Regions from separate parts of the Lysinibacillus sp. FSL P4-0201 genome, predicted to be linked through region 2. Evidence: riboswitches for the same ligand, from Rfam matches in the RefSeq annotation. Region 2 holds a riboswitch; the other holds the start of a gene.
The links. A riboswitch is a leader RNA that binds a small molecule or an ion and turns the genes downstream of it on or off. The one in region 2 is predicted to bind FMN.
Positions count from the first base shown of each region.

Region 1: another riboswitch for FMN. It lies ahead of MKY76_RS06410 (ECF transporter S component); the one in region 2 lies ahead of ribE (riboflavin synthase).

Region 1 covers NZ_CP151995.1:1,332,622-1,340,277, forward strand. Annotated here, with positions in the region: gene MKY76_RS06390 (response regulator transcription factor) at 1-145, shown strand, start outside; gene MKY76_RS06395 (ATP-binding protein) at 138-1,913, shown strand; gene sigX (RNA polymerase sigma factor SigX) at 1,971-2,525, shown strand; gene MKY76_RS06405 (hypothetical protein) at 2,522-3,808, shown strand; FMN riboswitch at 3,953-4,138, shown strand; gene MKY76_RS06410 (ECF transporter S component) at 4,356-4,943, shown strand; gene MKY76_RS06415 (sodium-dependent transporter) at 5,163-6,509, shown strand; gene MKY76_RS06420 (STAS domain-containing protein) at 7,081-7,467, opposite strand; gene MKY76_RS06425 (methyl-accepting chemotaxis protein) at 7,506-7,656, opposite strand, start outside.
Region 2 covers NZ_CP151995.1:1,601,149-1,608,804, forward strand. Annotated here, with positions in the region: gene MKY76_RS07830 (HAD-IA family hydrolase) at 1-268, opposite strand, end outside; gene MKY76_RS07835 (DHA2 family efflux MFS transporter permease subunit) at 477-1,862, opposite strand; gene MKY76_RS07840 (YibE/F family protein) at 2,228-3,004, opposite strand; gene MKY76_RS07845 (YibE/F family protein) at 3,001-4,125, opposite strand; FMN riboswitch at 4,346-4,471, shown strand; FMN riboswitch at 4,588-4,713, shown strand; gene ribE (riboflavin synthase) at 4,913-5,551, shown strand; partial or broken gene ribB (3,4-dihydroxy-2-butanone-4-phosphate synthase) at 5,576-6,202, shown strand; gene ribE (6,7-dimethyl-8-ribityllumazine synthase) at 6,221-6,703, shown strand; gene MKY76_RS07865 (spore germination protein) at 6,842-7,656, shown strand, end outside.

The DNA of each region.
Region 1 (7,656 bases), 270 kb from region 2:
TTATGACTTCTTTGGTGATTTACGCACAGTAGACACACATGTAAAACGTTTACGTGAAAAGCTCAACCGAGTTTCTGAAAACGCTGCTAAAATGATTGTGACGGTTTGGGGCGTTGGATACAAATTTGAGGTTGTCAATGAATAGAATATGGAATAGTGTTGTCGGGAAGCTATGGGTAACCATATTGCTTCTCGTTTCATTTGTATTATTTGTTTTCACGGTATTAATGCTTGAATTTCTTCAAAATTACCATATGCAGCAAGCAGAAATTTCATTGCGACAAACAGCAGCAACGGTAGCTAGTATAGTAGATGACAATGAAACAGCCGAATCTACCTCTGAATTATTAAAAGATATTTTACCTACAGGGACCAATGCATTGATCGCTATCAGTCATGTTGAAGTGTCCTTTGCGATGCAAGAGGGTGTCAACAAAAAAGAAATACAAGATACTATATTAGCCAATAAATCTTTTCATGAAGTGTTTCAATCAGATGAGCCGATTATTAAAGAAATGATGATGCCTTCTTCAACTGATCAAGAAAAGATGGAATCTTATGTCGTACTTGGTTTTCCCCTAAATGTTGAAAATGCAGTACATGGAGCTGTCTTCATCTACCAAAGCCCAGATGCGCTACATAAAACGTCTAAGGAAACTACGAAAATTGTCTTTTTAGCAGCCTTCATAGCATTTGTGCTGACGACATTCTTCGCATTCTTCCTTTCTTCACGTATAACTTCGCCATTAAGAAAAATGCGTGAATTAGCTTTTGAAATTGCAAAAGGGAATTTTGAAGCGAAAATGCCTACTACCCAAAATGACGAAATTGGTCAGCTTGCCGTTGCCTTCAACCAAATGGGCCGTCAATTAAAGCATAATTTAGAGGTTATCAACCAAGAAAACGAACAGCTTTCTAATATTTTGACATCTATGACAGATGCAGTGATTACGTTTAATCGGGATCGTACAATATTATTAAGTAATCCACCAGCTGAACGTCTAATGCAAAAGTGGTTTGTCAACAAAGGCTCACAAAGTGCAAAACCTATTCCGCCAGAGCTGTATCATATGCTTGATCATGTACTGATGTTTGAGGATAAACTAGAAGAGGAAATTGAAATGGATGGCAGCTATTATACATTTACCATTAGTCCTCTTTATAGTGGGGAAATGATACGTGGTGCTGTCGCTGTTATTCGTGATATGACTGAACAGCATCGCTTAGAAAAACTAAGATCGGATTTTATTGCGAATGTCTCTCATGAGCTTCGGACACCGATTGCCATGCTTCAAGGTTACTCAGAAGCATTAATGGATGACGATTTTATTCAGGATCAGGAAGAGCGAAATGAGATTACCAAAATTATTTATGATGAATCGAAGCGAATGGGTCGCCTTGTGACAGATTTATTAGATTTGGCACGTATGGAATCAGGGCATATGACGCTTTATAAAGATGAATTACCAATTAATTCTACTTTCGAACGTATTACACAAAAATTTGCACAGGTAGCAAAAGAAAAGCACGTTCGTCTGCTGTTTGAGAGTGAATTTAATGACGAGGCCATGATTAATATAGATGAGGATCGCATTGAACAAGTGCTTACAAATTTAGTTGACAATGCCCTGAGACATACAGATGAAGGGTCTGTGACTGTAAAAGTAGAGCAGGAGCCGACATTTGCTAAAATATCTGTTCAAGATACAGGACATGGCATTCCTCAAGAGGACTTACCCTATGTCTTTGAACGTTTTTATAAAGCAGATAAAGCACGTACTCGTTCCAAGGGTGGAACTGGTCTCGGCTTAGCCATTGCTAGAAATATTGTGAAGGCACACTCAGGTAATATTATGGTAGACAGTGTGTTGAAAGAGGGTACGACCTTCACGTTTTATTTACCGTTCGATTAATAACAAGTATTGCTATTAATTGGCTGTAACTTCTATGAATGTAAGACGACAAATATTATAGAACGGGGGTGGAGTGCTTTGAATGACTCCGTGTTCCATCGACTATACGATGCATATCACCAAGACGTGTTTCAGTTTTTAATATATTTAGTAAAAAACCGTACACTTGCCGAAGATTTAGCACATGAAGTTTATGTACGAGTGTTGCGCTCATACGATCAATTTGCAGGCAATAGTAGTGAGAAAACTTGGCTATTTGCTATTGCTAAAAATGTAGCAATTGATCATTTTAGAAAGCAAGCTGTACGTCAAAAGCATTCACATGATTTCTTTGACTGGGAAACGGAACAGCTCCATTCAACCACGCCATCACCGGAAGATATGCTACAGGCCAGTGATGAATTTATGCAGGTAGAATCAGCACTTGAAAACTGTACAGGCGACCAAAAAATGGTCATTATTATGCGCTATTTTCAAGATTTATCGATTGCAGAAACAGCGCAAATACTAGATTGGACAGAAGCTAAGGTAAAAACGACCCAGCATCGAGCCATTAAATTTTTAAGGCAACAGCTACAGCCGATTAGAGAACAGGAGGCGAAACGGCAATGACACATAAGCCATTTGATGATGAACAGCTTGAACATGTCTTGAACAATGCCCCTAAGCTTTCTGACCGCCGTTCAAAAGAAGAAATATTAAATCGGTTAATGGCAGATGCTCGCTTGCAGGATAATAGTCACCTACAAGAAGCGATACAACAACCTATAGAGAATGAAGAAGCACAACAAGCAAGTAAATCTTTGATTCAAGATGAACGACCATCACGATTTAAGTTCCGAAAAATGCCGATTTTTACGAGTGTAGCAGCAGTTTTCGCGATAACGGTACTCGTTGGCTTCATGTTCATGAATAATGACGCTAGCCAAAAAGATCTAGCTAGTACGCCAGAAACGGCTAATTACTCTACGTTACAGGAAGATCGTTCTGCTAAAGAGGCAGCTACCCAGGATGAGGCACTTCAATCCAGTATTGTATCGGAGCATGAGCGTATGTTATCTTTACGGTCGTCTGTCTATGAGGAAGATGTGAAAGATGCTGTCGTTTTCCGTATTGGTTTGGCAGGACGCGATGCAGAAAGTGTTCCAATGACATATGTGATACCAAATGAGCGTGTAGCAACTGATTTTGGAACAGAAAAGCCTTCTACCCTACAGATGTATGAAAAATATGCTCCTCAAATAGATGAAGAAGCCAAAGGGTTTACGGATTATCATCCTTTTAAAGGTGAACTGAAGGAGAAGGAAGACAAGCTTGTCCACGTATTACCAAAGGACAATGACTATGATGTTGCATCAGCTACCGTTAATGAGTACAAAGGGACTTTAGAGGATACCTTCTCGGATTCTGAATATACGGAAGTTGAGATTCAAAATGAAGATGGCACACCTTATGAGTTTTCTCAGGAGGGTGAGCCAAGTCAAGCTATGTCATTAACAAACGCCAAGCATTTTAATTATTATTTATACCAAGATGGTAGTGGGGCAGAATACCTGTCACCAGATTTCCGTCAAACATTTGCTAATGTTACAGAGGCGCTTACACTAATGAAAAACAAAAATGATGATGTTTATGTAACAGTCGTTCCTGAAAACGTAACATATACCGTGAAAGAGGAAGCCGAAGGTGTAGTCGTAACATTCGATATTCCCTTAGATTTAGCATCGATGGAGCCAATTCGCGCTACCCAATTAATTGAAGCTATGATGTTAACTGCTGCTAGCTTTGACCAACAATTACGCTTGGATAATGTGGTCCAAGAAAGCTGGGAAGGATTCGATTTAAAAACGTATTTGCCAAAGCCTGTGGGGCCAAATAAACAATATATGCCTTAGTCAAAATCAAAAAATGGAGCATTCCTGTAACATGGAATGCTCCATTTTTACAATACTTACAAATCTAATCGGAATTTTTTAAGCAGAACTATTTACTTTTTCTTAATAATTAATTATAGTAAGGTTGTAGTATAAAATAATATGATTCATCTTCGGGGCAGGGTGAAAATCCCGACCGGCGGTAATAGAGTGGTGAACCGTTAATGTTTCCATTAACTCGAATGGTTTATGCTTCGCTCTTCAGCCCGCGACCTGTGCAAATTTATTTGCATGGCTGACTTGGTGTGATTCCGAGGCCGACAGTTAAAGTCTGGATGGGAGAAGATGGAGGTACGATCGTCATTCATTGTTATGAAATAAACTATGACCGAGCGCTTTTTTTGTATGGCTTTTTAAACAGTGCTCAAAAATAGTTTAAATTGACGCCTATTCGTCATGCCTTTCTCCCTTGTGCTCTTTATGCATAAGGGTTTTTTCGTGCTAACAATTGAAAGATCGTCACCTTTCTTCTTGCGAGATTGAATCAGCAAAGAGGAGAGAGTTTTCTATGAAGAAAAATGTTAAACTTCAATCGTTTATTACGATTGGCATGCTGAGCAGTATTTCGTTTTTATTAATGCTTTTTAATTTCCCAATTCCACCATTCCCAGCATTCTTGGAAGTCGACTTTAGTGATATGCCTGCATTAATAGCAGCCATCACAATGGGGCCTGTAGCTGGTATTTTAGTAGAATTATTTAAAAATGTATTGGATTGGATTTTCTCTGGAACGCCAACAGGTGTACCAGTAGGTCATATTGCCAACTTTGCAACAGGTATTTTATTTATTTTGCCTGTAAGCCTTATTTTTAATCGCTTTAAAACAATTGCTGGTCTTGTTGGAGGTTTAGCGACAGGAACAGTCGTAATGGCAGTAGGGATGAGTATTTTAAACTACGCAGTATTTTTACCGATGTACACATACTTCTTAGGAATGGAACCTGTTGTAGGTGACTCACTTTATAAAATGATTATCGCTGGGATTTTACCATTTAACATTGTGAAAGGTATTTTATTAACGGCTATTATGGCGTTTTTATTTACAACTATGCGCAAGTGGATCGACCGCCAGCGTTCTATCTATATAACAAAATAATTTTTACTAACCTCGGGTGAACATACCTGAGGTTTTTTGTTGGAAGGAATGATGGATAGGGAAAAGTGTGAAGAATAGAAAGGCAAAACTAACGGATAAATATAGAAAAAAGTAATGGGGTAAAAAAGCTAACTAGTACTTTATAATTATAACCTAGTCGAAAGCTATATTTTCATGTAAAATAGAGAAGAGTTTAGAATGTTTGAGGAGTTTGAAGAGATGAGTGGAAAAAAAGGACAATGGTCTAGTAAATTAGGTTTTATTTTAGCATCAGCTGGTGCGGCGATCGGACTAGGGGCAATTTGGAAACTTCCCTATGTAACAGGACAAAGTGGTGGAGGAGCATTTTTCCTTATCTTTGTATTATTTACCTTGTTAATAGGACTACCGATGTTATTGTCCGAGTATGTTTTAGGACGTGGTACACAATCCGAGGCTGTAACAGCGTATAAAAAAATTGCTCCAACTAAGCCAGGCTGGGCTTGGATTGGTCGAATGGGCGTGCTAGGCTGTTTTTTATTATTAACTTTTTATAGCGTAGTTGGAGGTTGGATCTTTATTTATAGCGGGCTAGGTGTAGCTGGCGCGGTAATTGATCCAGCAGTAGATCCAACTGAATTATTTGGAAAAATTATAGGCACGCCTTGGATTACGCTAGTTGGTCTAGTGTTGTTTACATTAGCCAACGTACTTGTGATTTCATTAGGTGTACAAAATGGGATTGAAAAGGCCAATAAATGGATGATGCCGTTACTTTTCATAATGTTCATTGTCCTTGTTGTGCGTGCAGTTACATTAGATGGGGCAATGGAAGGGGTAAAATTCTTCTTATGGCCTGATTTCTCGAATATTACGGGTAAGGCATTATTAGAAGCCCTAGGGCAATCGTTCTTTGGGTTAGCAGTAGGCTTTTCTTGTCTAGTTACATATAGCTCTTATCTAAAAAAAGATGTCAGTCTTCCGAATTCAGCGGGTTCTGTAGTGCTGTTAACTGTGCTTGTTTCATTTTTAGCAGGTTTAGCGATTTTCCCTGTTGTGTTCGCCTTTGATTTAGAGCCAGCAGCGGGTCCAGGCTTGCTATTTATGGTGCTACCAACAGCATTTAGTCAAATGCCATTTGGTGAAGTGTTTTTAGCCATGTTTTTATTGCTATTTTTATTTGCTACATTAACGTCATCATTTAGTTTATATGAGATTATCGTAGCGGCATTTATGGAGCATAGTCAGAAATCCCGTCCGATGTGGACGCTTTTACTTGGTATAGTCGTATTTATTGCAGCTATTCCAGCAGCACTTTCTTCGAGTGTTTTATCGGATATAATGATTTTTGAGAAAAGTATCTTTGATGCAACCGATTTTTTAGTGTCGAATATCATGCTTCCGCTAGGGAATTTATTCATTGCTATTTTTATTGCCTATGTAGTGGATAAAGAATTTGTGAAGAGAGAATTGCTAACGGGTAGTCAAATGGGACAAGGCTATTATTCGACATATCGTATGTTAATGCTAGTTGTTGTACCGATTATCATTCTAGTTGTGTTTGTTAATATGCTACTGCAATATTAAAGAAAAGGTATATTCCGCCATAGGAAAAATACCTTCTCTTAGTGTTAAAAACAAAACAGCCAATAGAAAGGTGTAGAAATGGATTTCTGTTGCAAGGCTACTTGCTTTCCTTTAGGCGAGTGCCAGCAGCTTCCTACGTGTAGGGGCTCACCTGTCTCGCTATCCCACGGGAGTCAAGAAGCCTTCCACACCAACCCAAAAAATCTCAATCTTTTTAGCAAAGGTTTTCAAATAAAGTAAAGGAGTTCATTACTCTTTATGAAGAGGTGTTGTCACTCAGCACTTCACCGCATTGAAAATAAGAGCCTATCCCCTCTAAGAATCCAGATAATGGGTGATTTGATCACTATGCTACTATGAGGTAAAGACACTTTGTAGAATGGTTGATAGCGTCACTCCTATGGGATTTAGCGGCTCATCGGACGCCCCCCTGGAAAGGACGCTGGCGGAACGGAAATCAACCTCTCGCCTTGCAAAGTTACTATTTCTACCGTTGACATCTTCTTTTTTAACAACATAAAAAGGTGTATTCCGTCTAATAGGAATACACCTTTTATTATGATTATAGAGATTAATAATCGTTAAGTGATAGCTCACCTAGCCAATCTTCTTTAATAATCTTCCTTGCTTGTTCTTCACTTTCGGCAATAGGGAATACTTTATCAACCTGTGAAATAGCGAATAAGTTGCGAATGAAATCATCGACGACAATAATGGCGATTTTCTTATCTTTTACAGACACCTTCTTAGCAAAATTAACGATCATCCCGAATCCAGTACTATCAATATTTGTTACTCTTTGCATATCGATAATGTATCCGTGTTTTGTGTCTAAGCTAAGTGTTTGCAGCTCTGACTTTATTTCTTCAATCATCCCGTATTCTAAATCGCCTGTAAACGCAATCACAATATAATCAGCCTTTGTGTCAATATTCATTGCAATTTTCTTCTGATTCATCCTATAGCGCCTCCATTTTTCTTTTCTTGTTTGGGGATTTATTCAAACTTAAATTTATTCACTTCATTTTGTAATTTATCAGCAATTGATGATAACTCATCTGAGCTTTGTGTAATTTCGGCAACAGTCGCATATTGCTCCTCTGAGGTTGCCGCAATCTCTTCTGTAGCTGCTGCAGCGTCCTCGATG
Region 2 (7,656 bases):
ATAGTTCCTTCATTCCTTCAAAAAGATGAACATCATTTAATGATTGACGATACAATTTATAAAATTGCGGTAAAATCATAGGCAACTTATACATTGGAAAGTCGAATAATTTACTGCGTTCTGAAATTGATAATTTTTTTAATGTATCAATTTCCTTTAATTCAATGCCTTTAAATTTATATTTTTGGGCTAAAGTATTCCATGCTGAGGCAAACACAGCAGTAGAATCTGCAAGCGTCCCATCAAAATCAAAGATAATATGCTTCATTGCAAACTTTCTCCTTTTTCATCTCGTTGTATTGACGTTCTATGCTAAAAAATGTTACATGGAATGGGCATCTAGTATTCTTGCAATAACAACCATTTTGAGCGTACGTAAACATCTTATGGTAAATATTATCAGAAAATACGGCGATTGCAATGAAAATGGTACAACAAAAGGAGGTGTCTCAAAAGTCCATTGAGACACCTCGACATTATTGTGTTTTTTTCAAAAAGAAGGAGAGTATGACATTGATTATTGCCAGAACAAAACTGATAGAAAAGACAAAGGCTGAACCTGAAGCTGCTGCTTCTTGCGTATTAGTTGTTATGTCACTTAGGAGGTGCTGTTGTTTTGCTGAGAACAACGACACCATCACAGCAATACCAATTGCACCAGAAACTTGCTGAGAGGTTTGTGTAATCGCAATGCCATCTGGAAAGTATTGTCTTGGTAAGGCATTCAGCGTATTTGTTTGAACAGAGGCTAATACCATTCCAACACCAAGCATCATGATAATATGCGTTACGACTAATAGCCAAGTAGCTGTTTCTGTACCAGATAAAGCATAAAGTCCATACCCGATTACAACAAGTATAGTGCCAGGCGTAATGACTGCACGAGGGCCATATTTATCGAAGAATTTACCGATTGTAGGGGCTAATATACAGTTTAATAGACTACCAGGAAGCAACATTAAACCTGTCCCAAAAGCCGATACGAAAAGGACCATTTGCATATACATAGGAAGCACTACCAGCATAGACAACATATTGAAGAAGTTAATCATATTCATAAGAAGACCTAACACGAACATGGGGTATTGAAACGCTGTCAAATTTAACATCGGATGTTGCATTTTCAATTGACGTAATACAAATAAACATAAGGCGATTACCCCTAGCAAAATGGTGCCTAGTACAGTAATATTTGACCAGCCTAAATCTCCGCCAGCACTGACACCATAAACGATGCCACCAAAGCTAATGGTAGATAAGAGAATGGACCAAAGATCAATAGCCAGCTGCTTTATTTCATTTACATTAGGAATAAAGATAAAGCCAAAAATAATAGAGAATAATAGGAAGGGGATGGTAACCCAGAATATCCAGTGCCAGGACAAACTATCTAAAATCATCCCAGCCAAGGTTGGACCGAAAGCGGGTCCAGCTAAAATAACGAGACCCATTACGCCCATAGCACTACCACGTTTATTAGCTGGGAAAATTGTGAAAATCACATTTTGCGTTAAAGGTAATATAATCGCAAGTCCTGCTGCTTGAATAATACGTGCTAAAAGTAGGACAGCAAAGACGGGTGCAACGGCGGCAAGTATAGTACCAATTATCGAAAAGAGTAAAGACGCCATAAACATTTGGCGAGTAGTAAACTTTTGCATTAAAATGCCTGTTACAGGTACTAAAATGCCTAATGTGAGAAAGTATCCTGTTGCAAGCCATTGGATGGTTGTAGCGTCCACATCGAAGAGCAGGCTTAGCTCTCCAAGTGCAATATTTAAAGCTGTCTCACTAAACAATCCTACAAAGCCAGCTACTAAGAGAGCAGCCATAATCGGACTTGTTTTTATTTCTTTATTCACAGTAAAAGCTCCTTTAATAAATGTTAGACGATCATAGGAGATTAAAATACAGAATATTTAGAAATTAATAGACGAATTTCTAGCAATCTTTTATTTTCTGCACAATAAAATGACCATGACGATGTTATCGTGATGTGGATTATCAGCGATCGTTTTTCCTATTAGCCAGTACACCTCCACGATACTGGCTTTTCTGATTTTTACTATAGCAAAAAAATTTTCTCGAATGTAAGTATTAATTCTAGCTTCATCTATACGATTTCACAATTTGGACAAACATTTTTGACATAGCATTCATTTTTTGAATGAATTAGAGGAGAAACGACGAGCACCTATCACAAATGCATGATAGGTACTGGTAATTTTTATAAAAGTTTTTCTGTTTTTTCGCGTGTTCGAATTAAATAAAAGGCATTGATGCAGGCGGCAATCGGAATAATCAATGCAATGCCGATTCCTGCACAAAAAATGGTTGTCATTTCGGCACTAAAAACCTTGGAGTTAACAATTTCCCCAATCGAATAGGAGAGGTCCTTGAACCAGATTAATAAGCTTAAATAGCCACCAAAGAAAGCAAAAAATAACGTATTAGTATCGGTTCCTAATATATCTCTTCCTATGCTTAAGCCAGCTGTAAATAATTTTTTTCTACTCATCGAAGGATTGCGATAAAAAATCTCATGCATAGAGGTAGCGATGGAAATGGCTACATCCATAATGGCACCAATCGTACTCATAATGATGACTGATGCACCAATCTGCACAAAATTAACACCAATGTAGAGAGAAAAGATGCTGATTTCTTCAGTTGATTCTTCGCCAAACCCTTGGATCATCGACTTTTCCGTTACAAAGGTAATAAAGAGTAGTAACATACCTATCGTCACCATCGTCGAGATAAAGGCTGTAATGGTTTTACTGTTTGTTTTATTGATATAGAAAAGACTAATACAGCTAATGACCGTACAGGCAATAAACGTCAAGATGATGGGGCAATTTTTAGGGTTTGTCATTAAAAAAATGGTGACAAAGAGCACACCAAAGTTTAGGAATAAAGAAAGAAATGAGCGTATCCCCTGTCTACCGCCGACAAGTACCATTAACACGAATAATATAACTGCTAATAAGACGACAACATTCATCCTTGAACCCTCTTTCGATTGATGAAAAATATAGCGGTATACTGACTGATAGGAATCGTAAGGACAACACCAATACCCCCTGCTAAGGCACGGGCTAATTCTAAAGAAAGATTTAAGGACAATGTAAGCCCTAATGTGGAAGAATTTTTTAAATAGAGAATAATCATAGGTATGGAGCCGCAAAGGTAGGCAAAGAATAAGATACTTGTAATGGTACCCATAATATCTTTACCGATTTCATGTCCCGAAGATTTCAGAGCCTTGACAGAGATTGTAGGATCTTGCTCGTATAAAGCAAAAATCGAGGAAGCCATTGTAATAGAAACATCCATTACTGCCCCAAGTGAGCCAATAAATAAACCTGCCATAAAGACGGTACGATAGGGACGTGTTAAAAATTGCATTTCTTCATAACGAAGACCATTTTCACCTGTCAACCACATTACAATAGAGCTTATGATAAGCGCTATAACAGTGCCTAAAAGTGTGGACACGATGGCTACATATGTTTTTGTATGCAATCCACTAATAAGTAGTAGCGAAATAATCGTAAATAGCAGGGCGCAAATGCCGCTGACTAATAACAGGCTTACGCCCCCATGCTTCACATAAAGATCTAATGCGAATGATAAAATCACAGCATTGACACTCAAACTAATGATAGAAAATAAGCCTTGTCTTTTACCTACAATAAGTAGGGCAAAAATAAAAATCCATGCAATCATTACCATGGTTTGATCTCGTTTTAAATCGAGAATGGTTCCTGTTAAAACAGATTGTGTTTTGCGATCATCTAGCGTGACAAAGATTTCATTGCCTACATGGTATTCTTGATCAAAAGCACCAGACGAAGAATAGTCATTCGTCAAATGAATGGATTGCCCCTTATGCTGACCATTTTTGATAATGGCCATAATCTCCTGTGTAAACAAAAAATCCTCATTTTCATACATATCTGTCATGGGTTCTGATGCTGTTACATCCACTTGCGTTATTTCCGCTATCGGTCGATCATAAAATTGTTCGTTATGATGTACGAAAACGATCGAAACCCCACAACAGAGTGCTAATAGGGCATAGAAAATAGCTTGTTTAAAAGGTATATTTTTAAAAAATGTCAAGTAAATGACCTCCAAACTGCTAGACTGAATAGTCACTTGTAAAGGAACGTTTTTTTGATTAAGAAGTTCCATAAACAGGTTAAATGTCATCATTTTAATAATATCTTTTACATTTTTCAAGTCGAGTCAGAGCTGTTTAAAATTTATGCTTCGAAAAAAATTTAAAAAGAAGGATGGATAATATAATAAAATAGTGTTATCGTAAGACTAGCTAAATAAAAATATTCTTCGGGGTAGGGTGAAATTCCCGATCGGCGGTGATGAAGCAATTCAAAGTCCGTGAGCGCAAGCTGATTTGGTGCAAATCCAAAACCGACAGTTACAGTCTGGATGGGAGAAGGGTAAAAATGCGAACTTTTTAAATTGATACTAATTTAGAAGGTTTATTTGACTATGCATTTATTACAAAACTTCCCAATCATCTTGTGGGAAGTTTTTTTATTTAGCTACAATCGAATAGAAGATGTTCTTCGGGGTAGGGTGAAATTCCCAATCGGCGGTGATGAAGCAATTCAAAGTCCGTGAGCGCAAGCTGATTTGGTGCAAATCCAAAACCGACAGTGATAGTCTGGATGGGAGAAGAACGAATGAGATGACGGTCTATGAAAAAATTGTTTTCAAATAGGCTTATTTGTTGATGTCTTATACTCCCAAAACCCCTTTGATGTAAAGGGGTTTTTATTTTTTATTGCTAACGAGAGAAGGGAGAAGGATAAGGCACAAAAACAGGTGGATCAACTTTAAAAGTAAAGGATAGAAGTGCTAATAAAGTAGAGTAGGTGATGGAATGTTTACAGGACTTGTAGAGGATATTGGTATCATAAAAGCCGTGCAAAGCGATCGGGACAGTATGGAAATTACGGTTCAATCAGCTAAGATAACGGAGGATGTCAAGCTTGGTGACAGTATAGCGGTCAATGGAGTTTGTTTAACAGTGACAAATTTCACACAACAGCAGCTTACGATGGATGTTATGCCTGAAACAGTCAAAGCAACAAATCTACAGCAGCTGGCAATAGGCGATTCTGTTAATTTGGAGCGTGCCATGCCTGCTAATGGACGATTTGGTGGCCATTTTGTTGCTGGTCATGTTGATGGAGTCGGCAAAATTTTGCGAAAACGTCCAGTAGCAAACGCCGTTTATATTGATATCGAAATGTCAGAGGAGCTAACCAACTTTTGTATTCCAAAGGGTTCCATAACAATTGATGGCACAAGCTTAACCCTTTTTCATGTTGAAGCCAATAGTGTCACAATTTCACTTATTCCTCATACTTACAAAGAAACCGTTTTAGGTATGAAGAGGGTTGGAGCAATCGTTAATATCGAAACCGATTTAGTTGGAAAATACATTATAGGGCAATTAAAAAAGGGGCAAACAACGCCAGCTATTACAAGAGATTATTTAGCACAACATGGTTTTTAAATCACAGAATAGGAGTTGATCATCGTGCTACATTCAATTGAAGAAGCCATAGAGGATTTAAGGCAGGGCAATATGATTGTGGTGGTTGATGATGAGGATCGAGAAAATGAAGGAGATCTTCTGGCACTCGCTGAATTCATCACACCAGCAACAATCAACTTTATGGCAACCAATGGTAGAGGTTTAATTTGTACGCCGATTTCGCAGCAGCTTGCACAAAAGCTAGATTTATATCCAATGGTTCAGCACAATACAGATAACCATCAAACCGCATTTACGGTAAGTATCGATCATGTAGAAACAACGACAGGGATTAGCGCCTTTGAGCGTGCGCTAACGATACAAAGAATGATAGAAAAGCAAGCTAAGCCAACTGATTTTCGTCGACCAGGCCATATTTTTCCGTTGATTGCGAAAGAGCAAGGCGTGCTGGAACGGAGAGGGCACACGGAGGCCACTATTGACCTAGCGAAGCTTTGTCATAGCGTACCTGCAGGTGTTATTTGCGAAATTATGGGTGATGATGGGCATATGCTTCGGTTTGAAGAACTAACAAATTACGCTGCACATCATGGCTTAAAAATGATCTCGATAGAAGCATTGGTTGCTTATCGTAAACAATTATCCACTAATAAAACTAAAATTTCTATGTAAAAAGGAGAAGGAACAATGGGTCAAACATTTGAAGCACAATTAATTGGAACGGATTTGAAAATTGCAGTAGTAGTGGGTCGTTTTAATGAGTTTATTACTAGCAAATTATTGGATGGGGCAATGGATGGTTTAACTCGTCATGGGGTTGATTCTGCATCTATTGATGTTGCATGGGTGCCAGGGGCTTTTGAAGTTCCTTTTATAGCAAAACAACTGGCAGAAACAAAGAAATATGATGCTATTATTGGTTTAGGTACTGTTATTCGTGGCTCTACAACACACTATGACTATGTTTGTAATGAATCAGCAAAAGGCATTGCCAATGTGTCATTGTCAACGAATGTACCTGTTATTTTTGGAATTGTTACTACTGAAAATATTGAACAGGCAATTGAACGTGCAGGAACAAAATCTGGTAATAAAGGCTATGATGCGGCAATGTCTGCAATTGAGATGGCAAATCTAAAGAAAATGATTGGATCAGGACAATTTGAATAGTCTTCACAACATTTGTTTCTTTGAATATTTTGAACAACCATGGGAAAAATATGCTTAAGTGTATTTATTGAAGGTGATTGTTTTCATAAATGTACTAATCTTGAGCTGGCTCAGTAGGAGATGAGAAGTATTTCATCAATGGAACAAATTAATTTGAAAATGTTGAAATCACTATTTCAACGCTCTGCTGATGTGATTTTCCAACAATATAATTTTCAGCAATATACAGTACATTTGATAACTTGTGATGCAATGGTCAATGAGCAAATACTTCAAACTGTGGTTGTTCAACGTGTTCAATCTTTGTTATGCAATGTCACTGAGGACATGCTAGAGGAAGAAATTGAACAGCATTTACACATTCCCTATTTACAAAAGATTTTATCGAAAGAGGATGCGATAACTAGGGTCTATAAAGGCCATGTTTTACTGTATTTTGAAGAAAATCAATTACTTTATTCTAGTGATATTTCAAAAAGACCCAATCGAGAGCCTGGGGAAACAACATTAGAACTAGTAGTAAAGGGACCTAGAGATGACTTTATTGAAGATGTTTTTATTAATATTGCTTTATTAAGAAAACGATTACCGACTAATTCTTTTAGTGTAGAGACATTAGAAATTGGTAAGCGTTCTAAAACAACCGTAGCCATACTATATATGGAAGACATTGTGAATTTAAATATGCTGGAACAAATTCGACTTCAATTACAAAAAATTGACACGGATATTGTTATCAATGGCGACTTATTAATGGAAAAAATTGAAAAGACAGCGACAATTCTTCCAAGACATGATTATACAGGAAGACCTGATTTTGCTATGCAGGCCTTAATTAGAGGAAGAATACTCTTAATGATTGATGGTGTGTCCTATGCCATAATTACACCTACAAATATTATGTTGCTCTTTAAATCGGCAGAGGATAATGAGTACCCACTCATTGTTAGCTC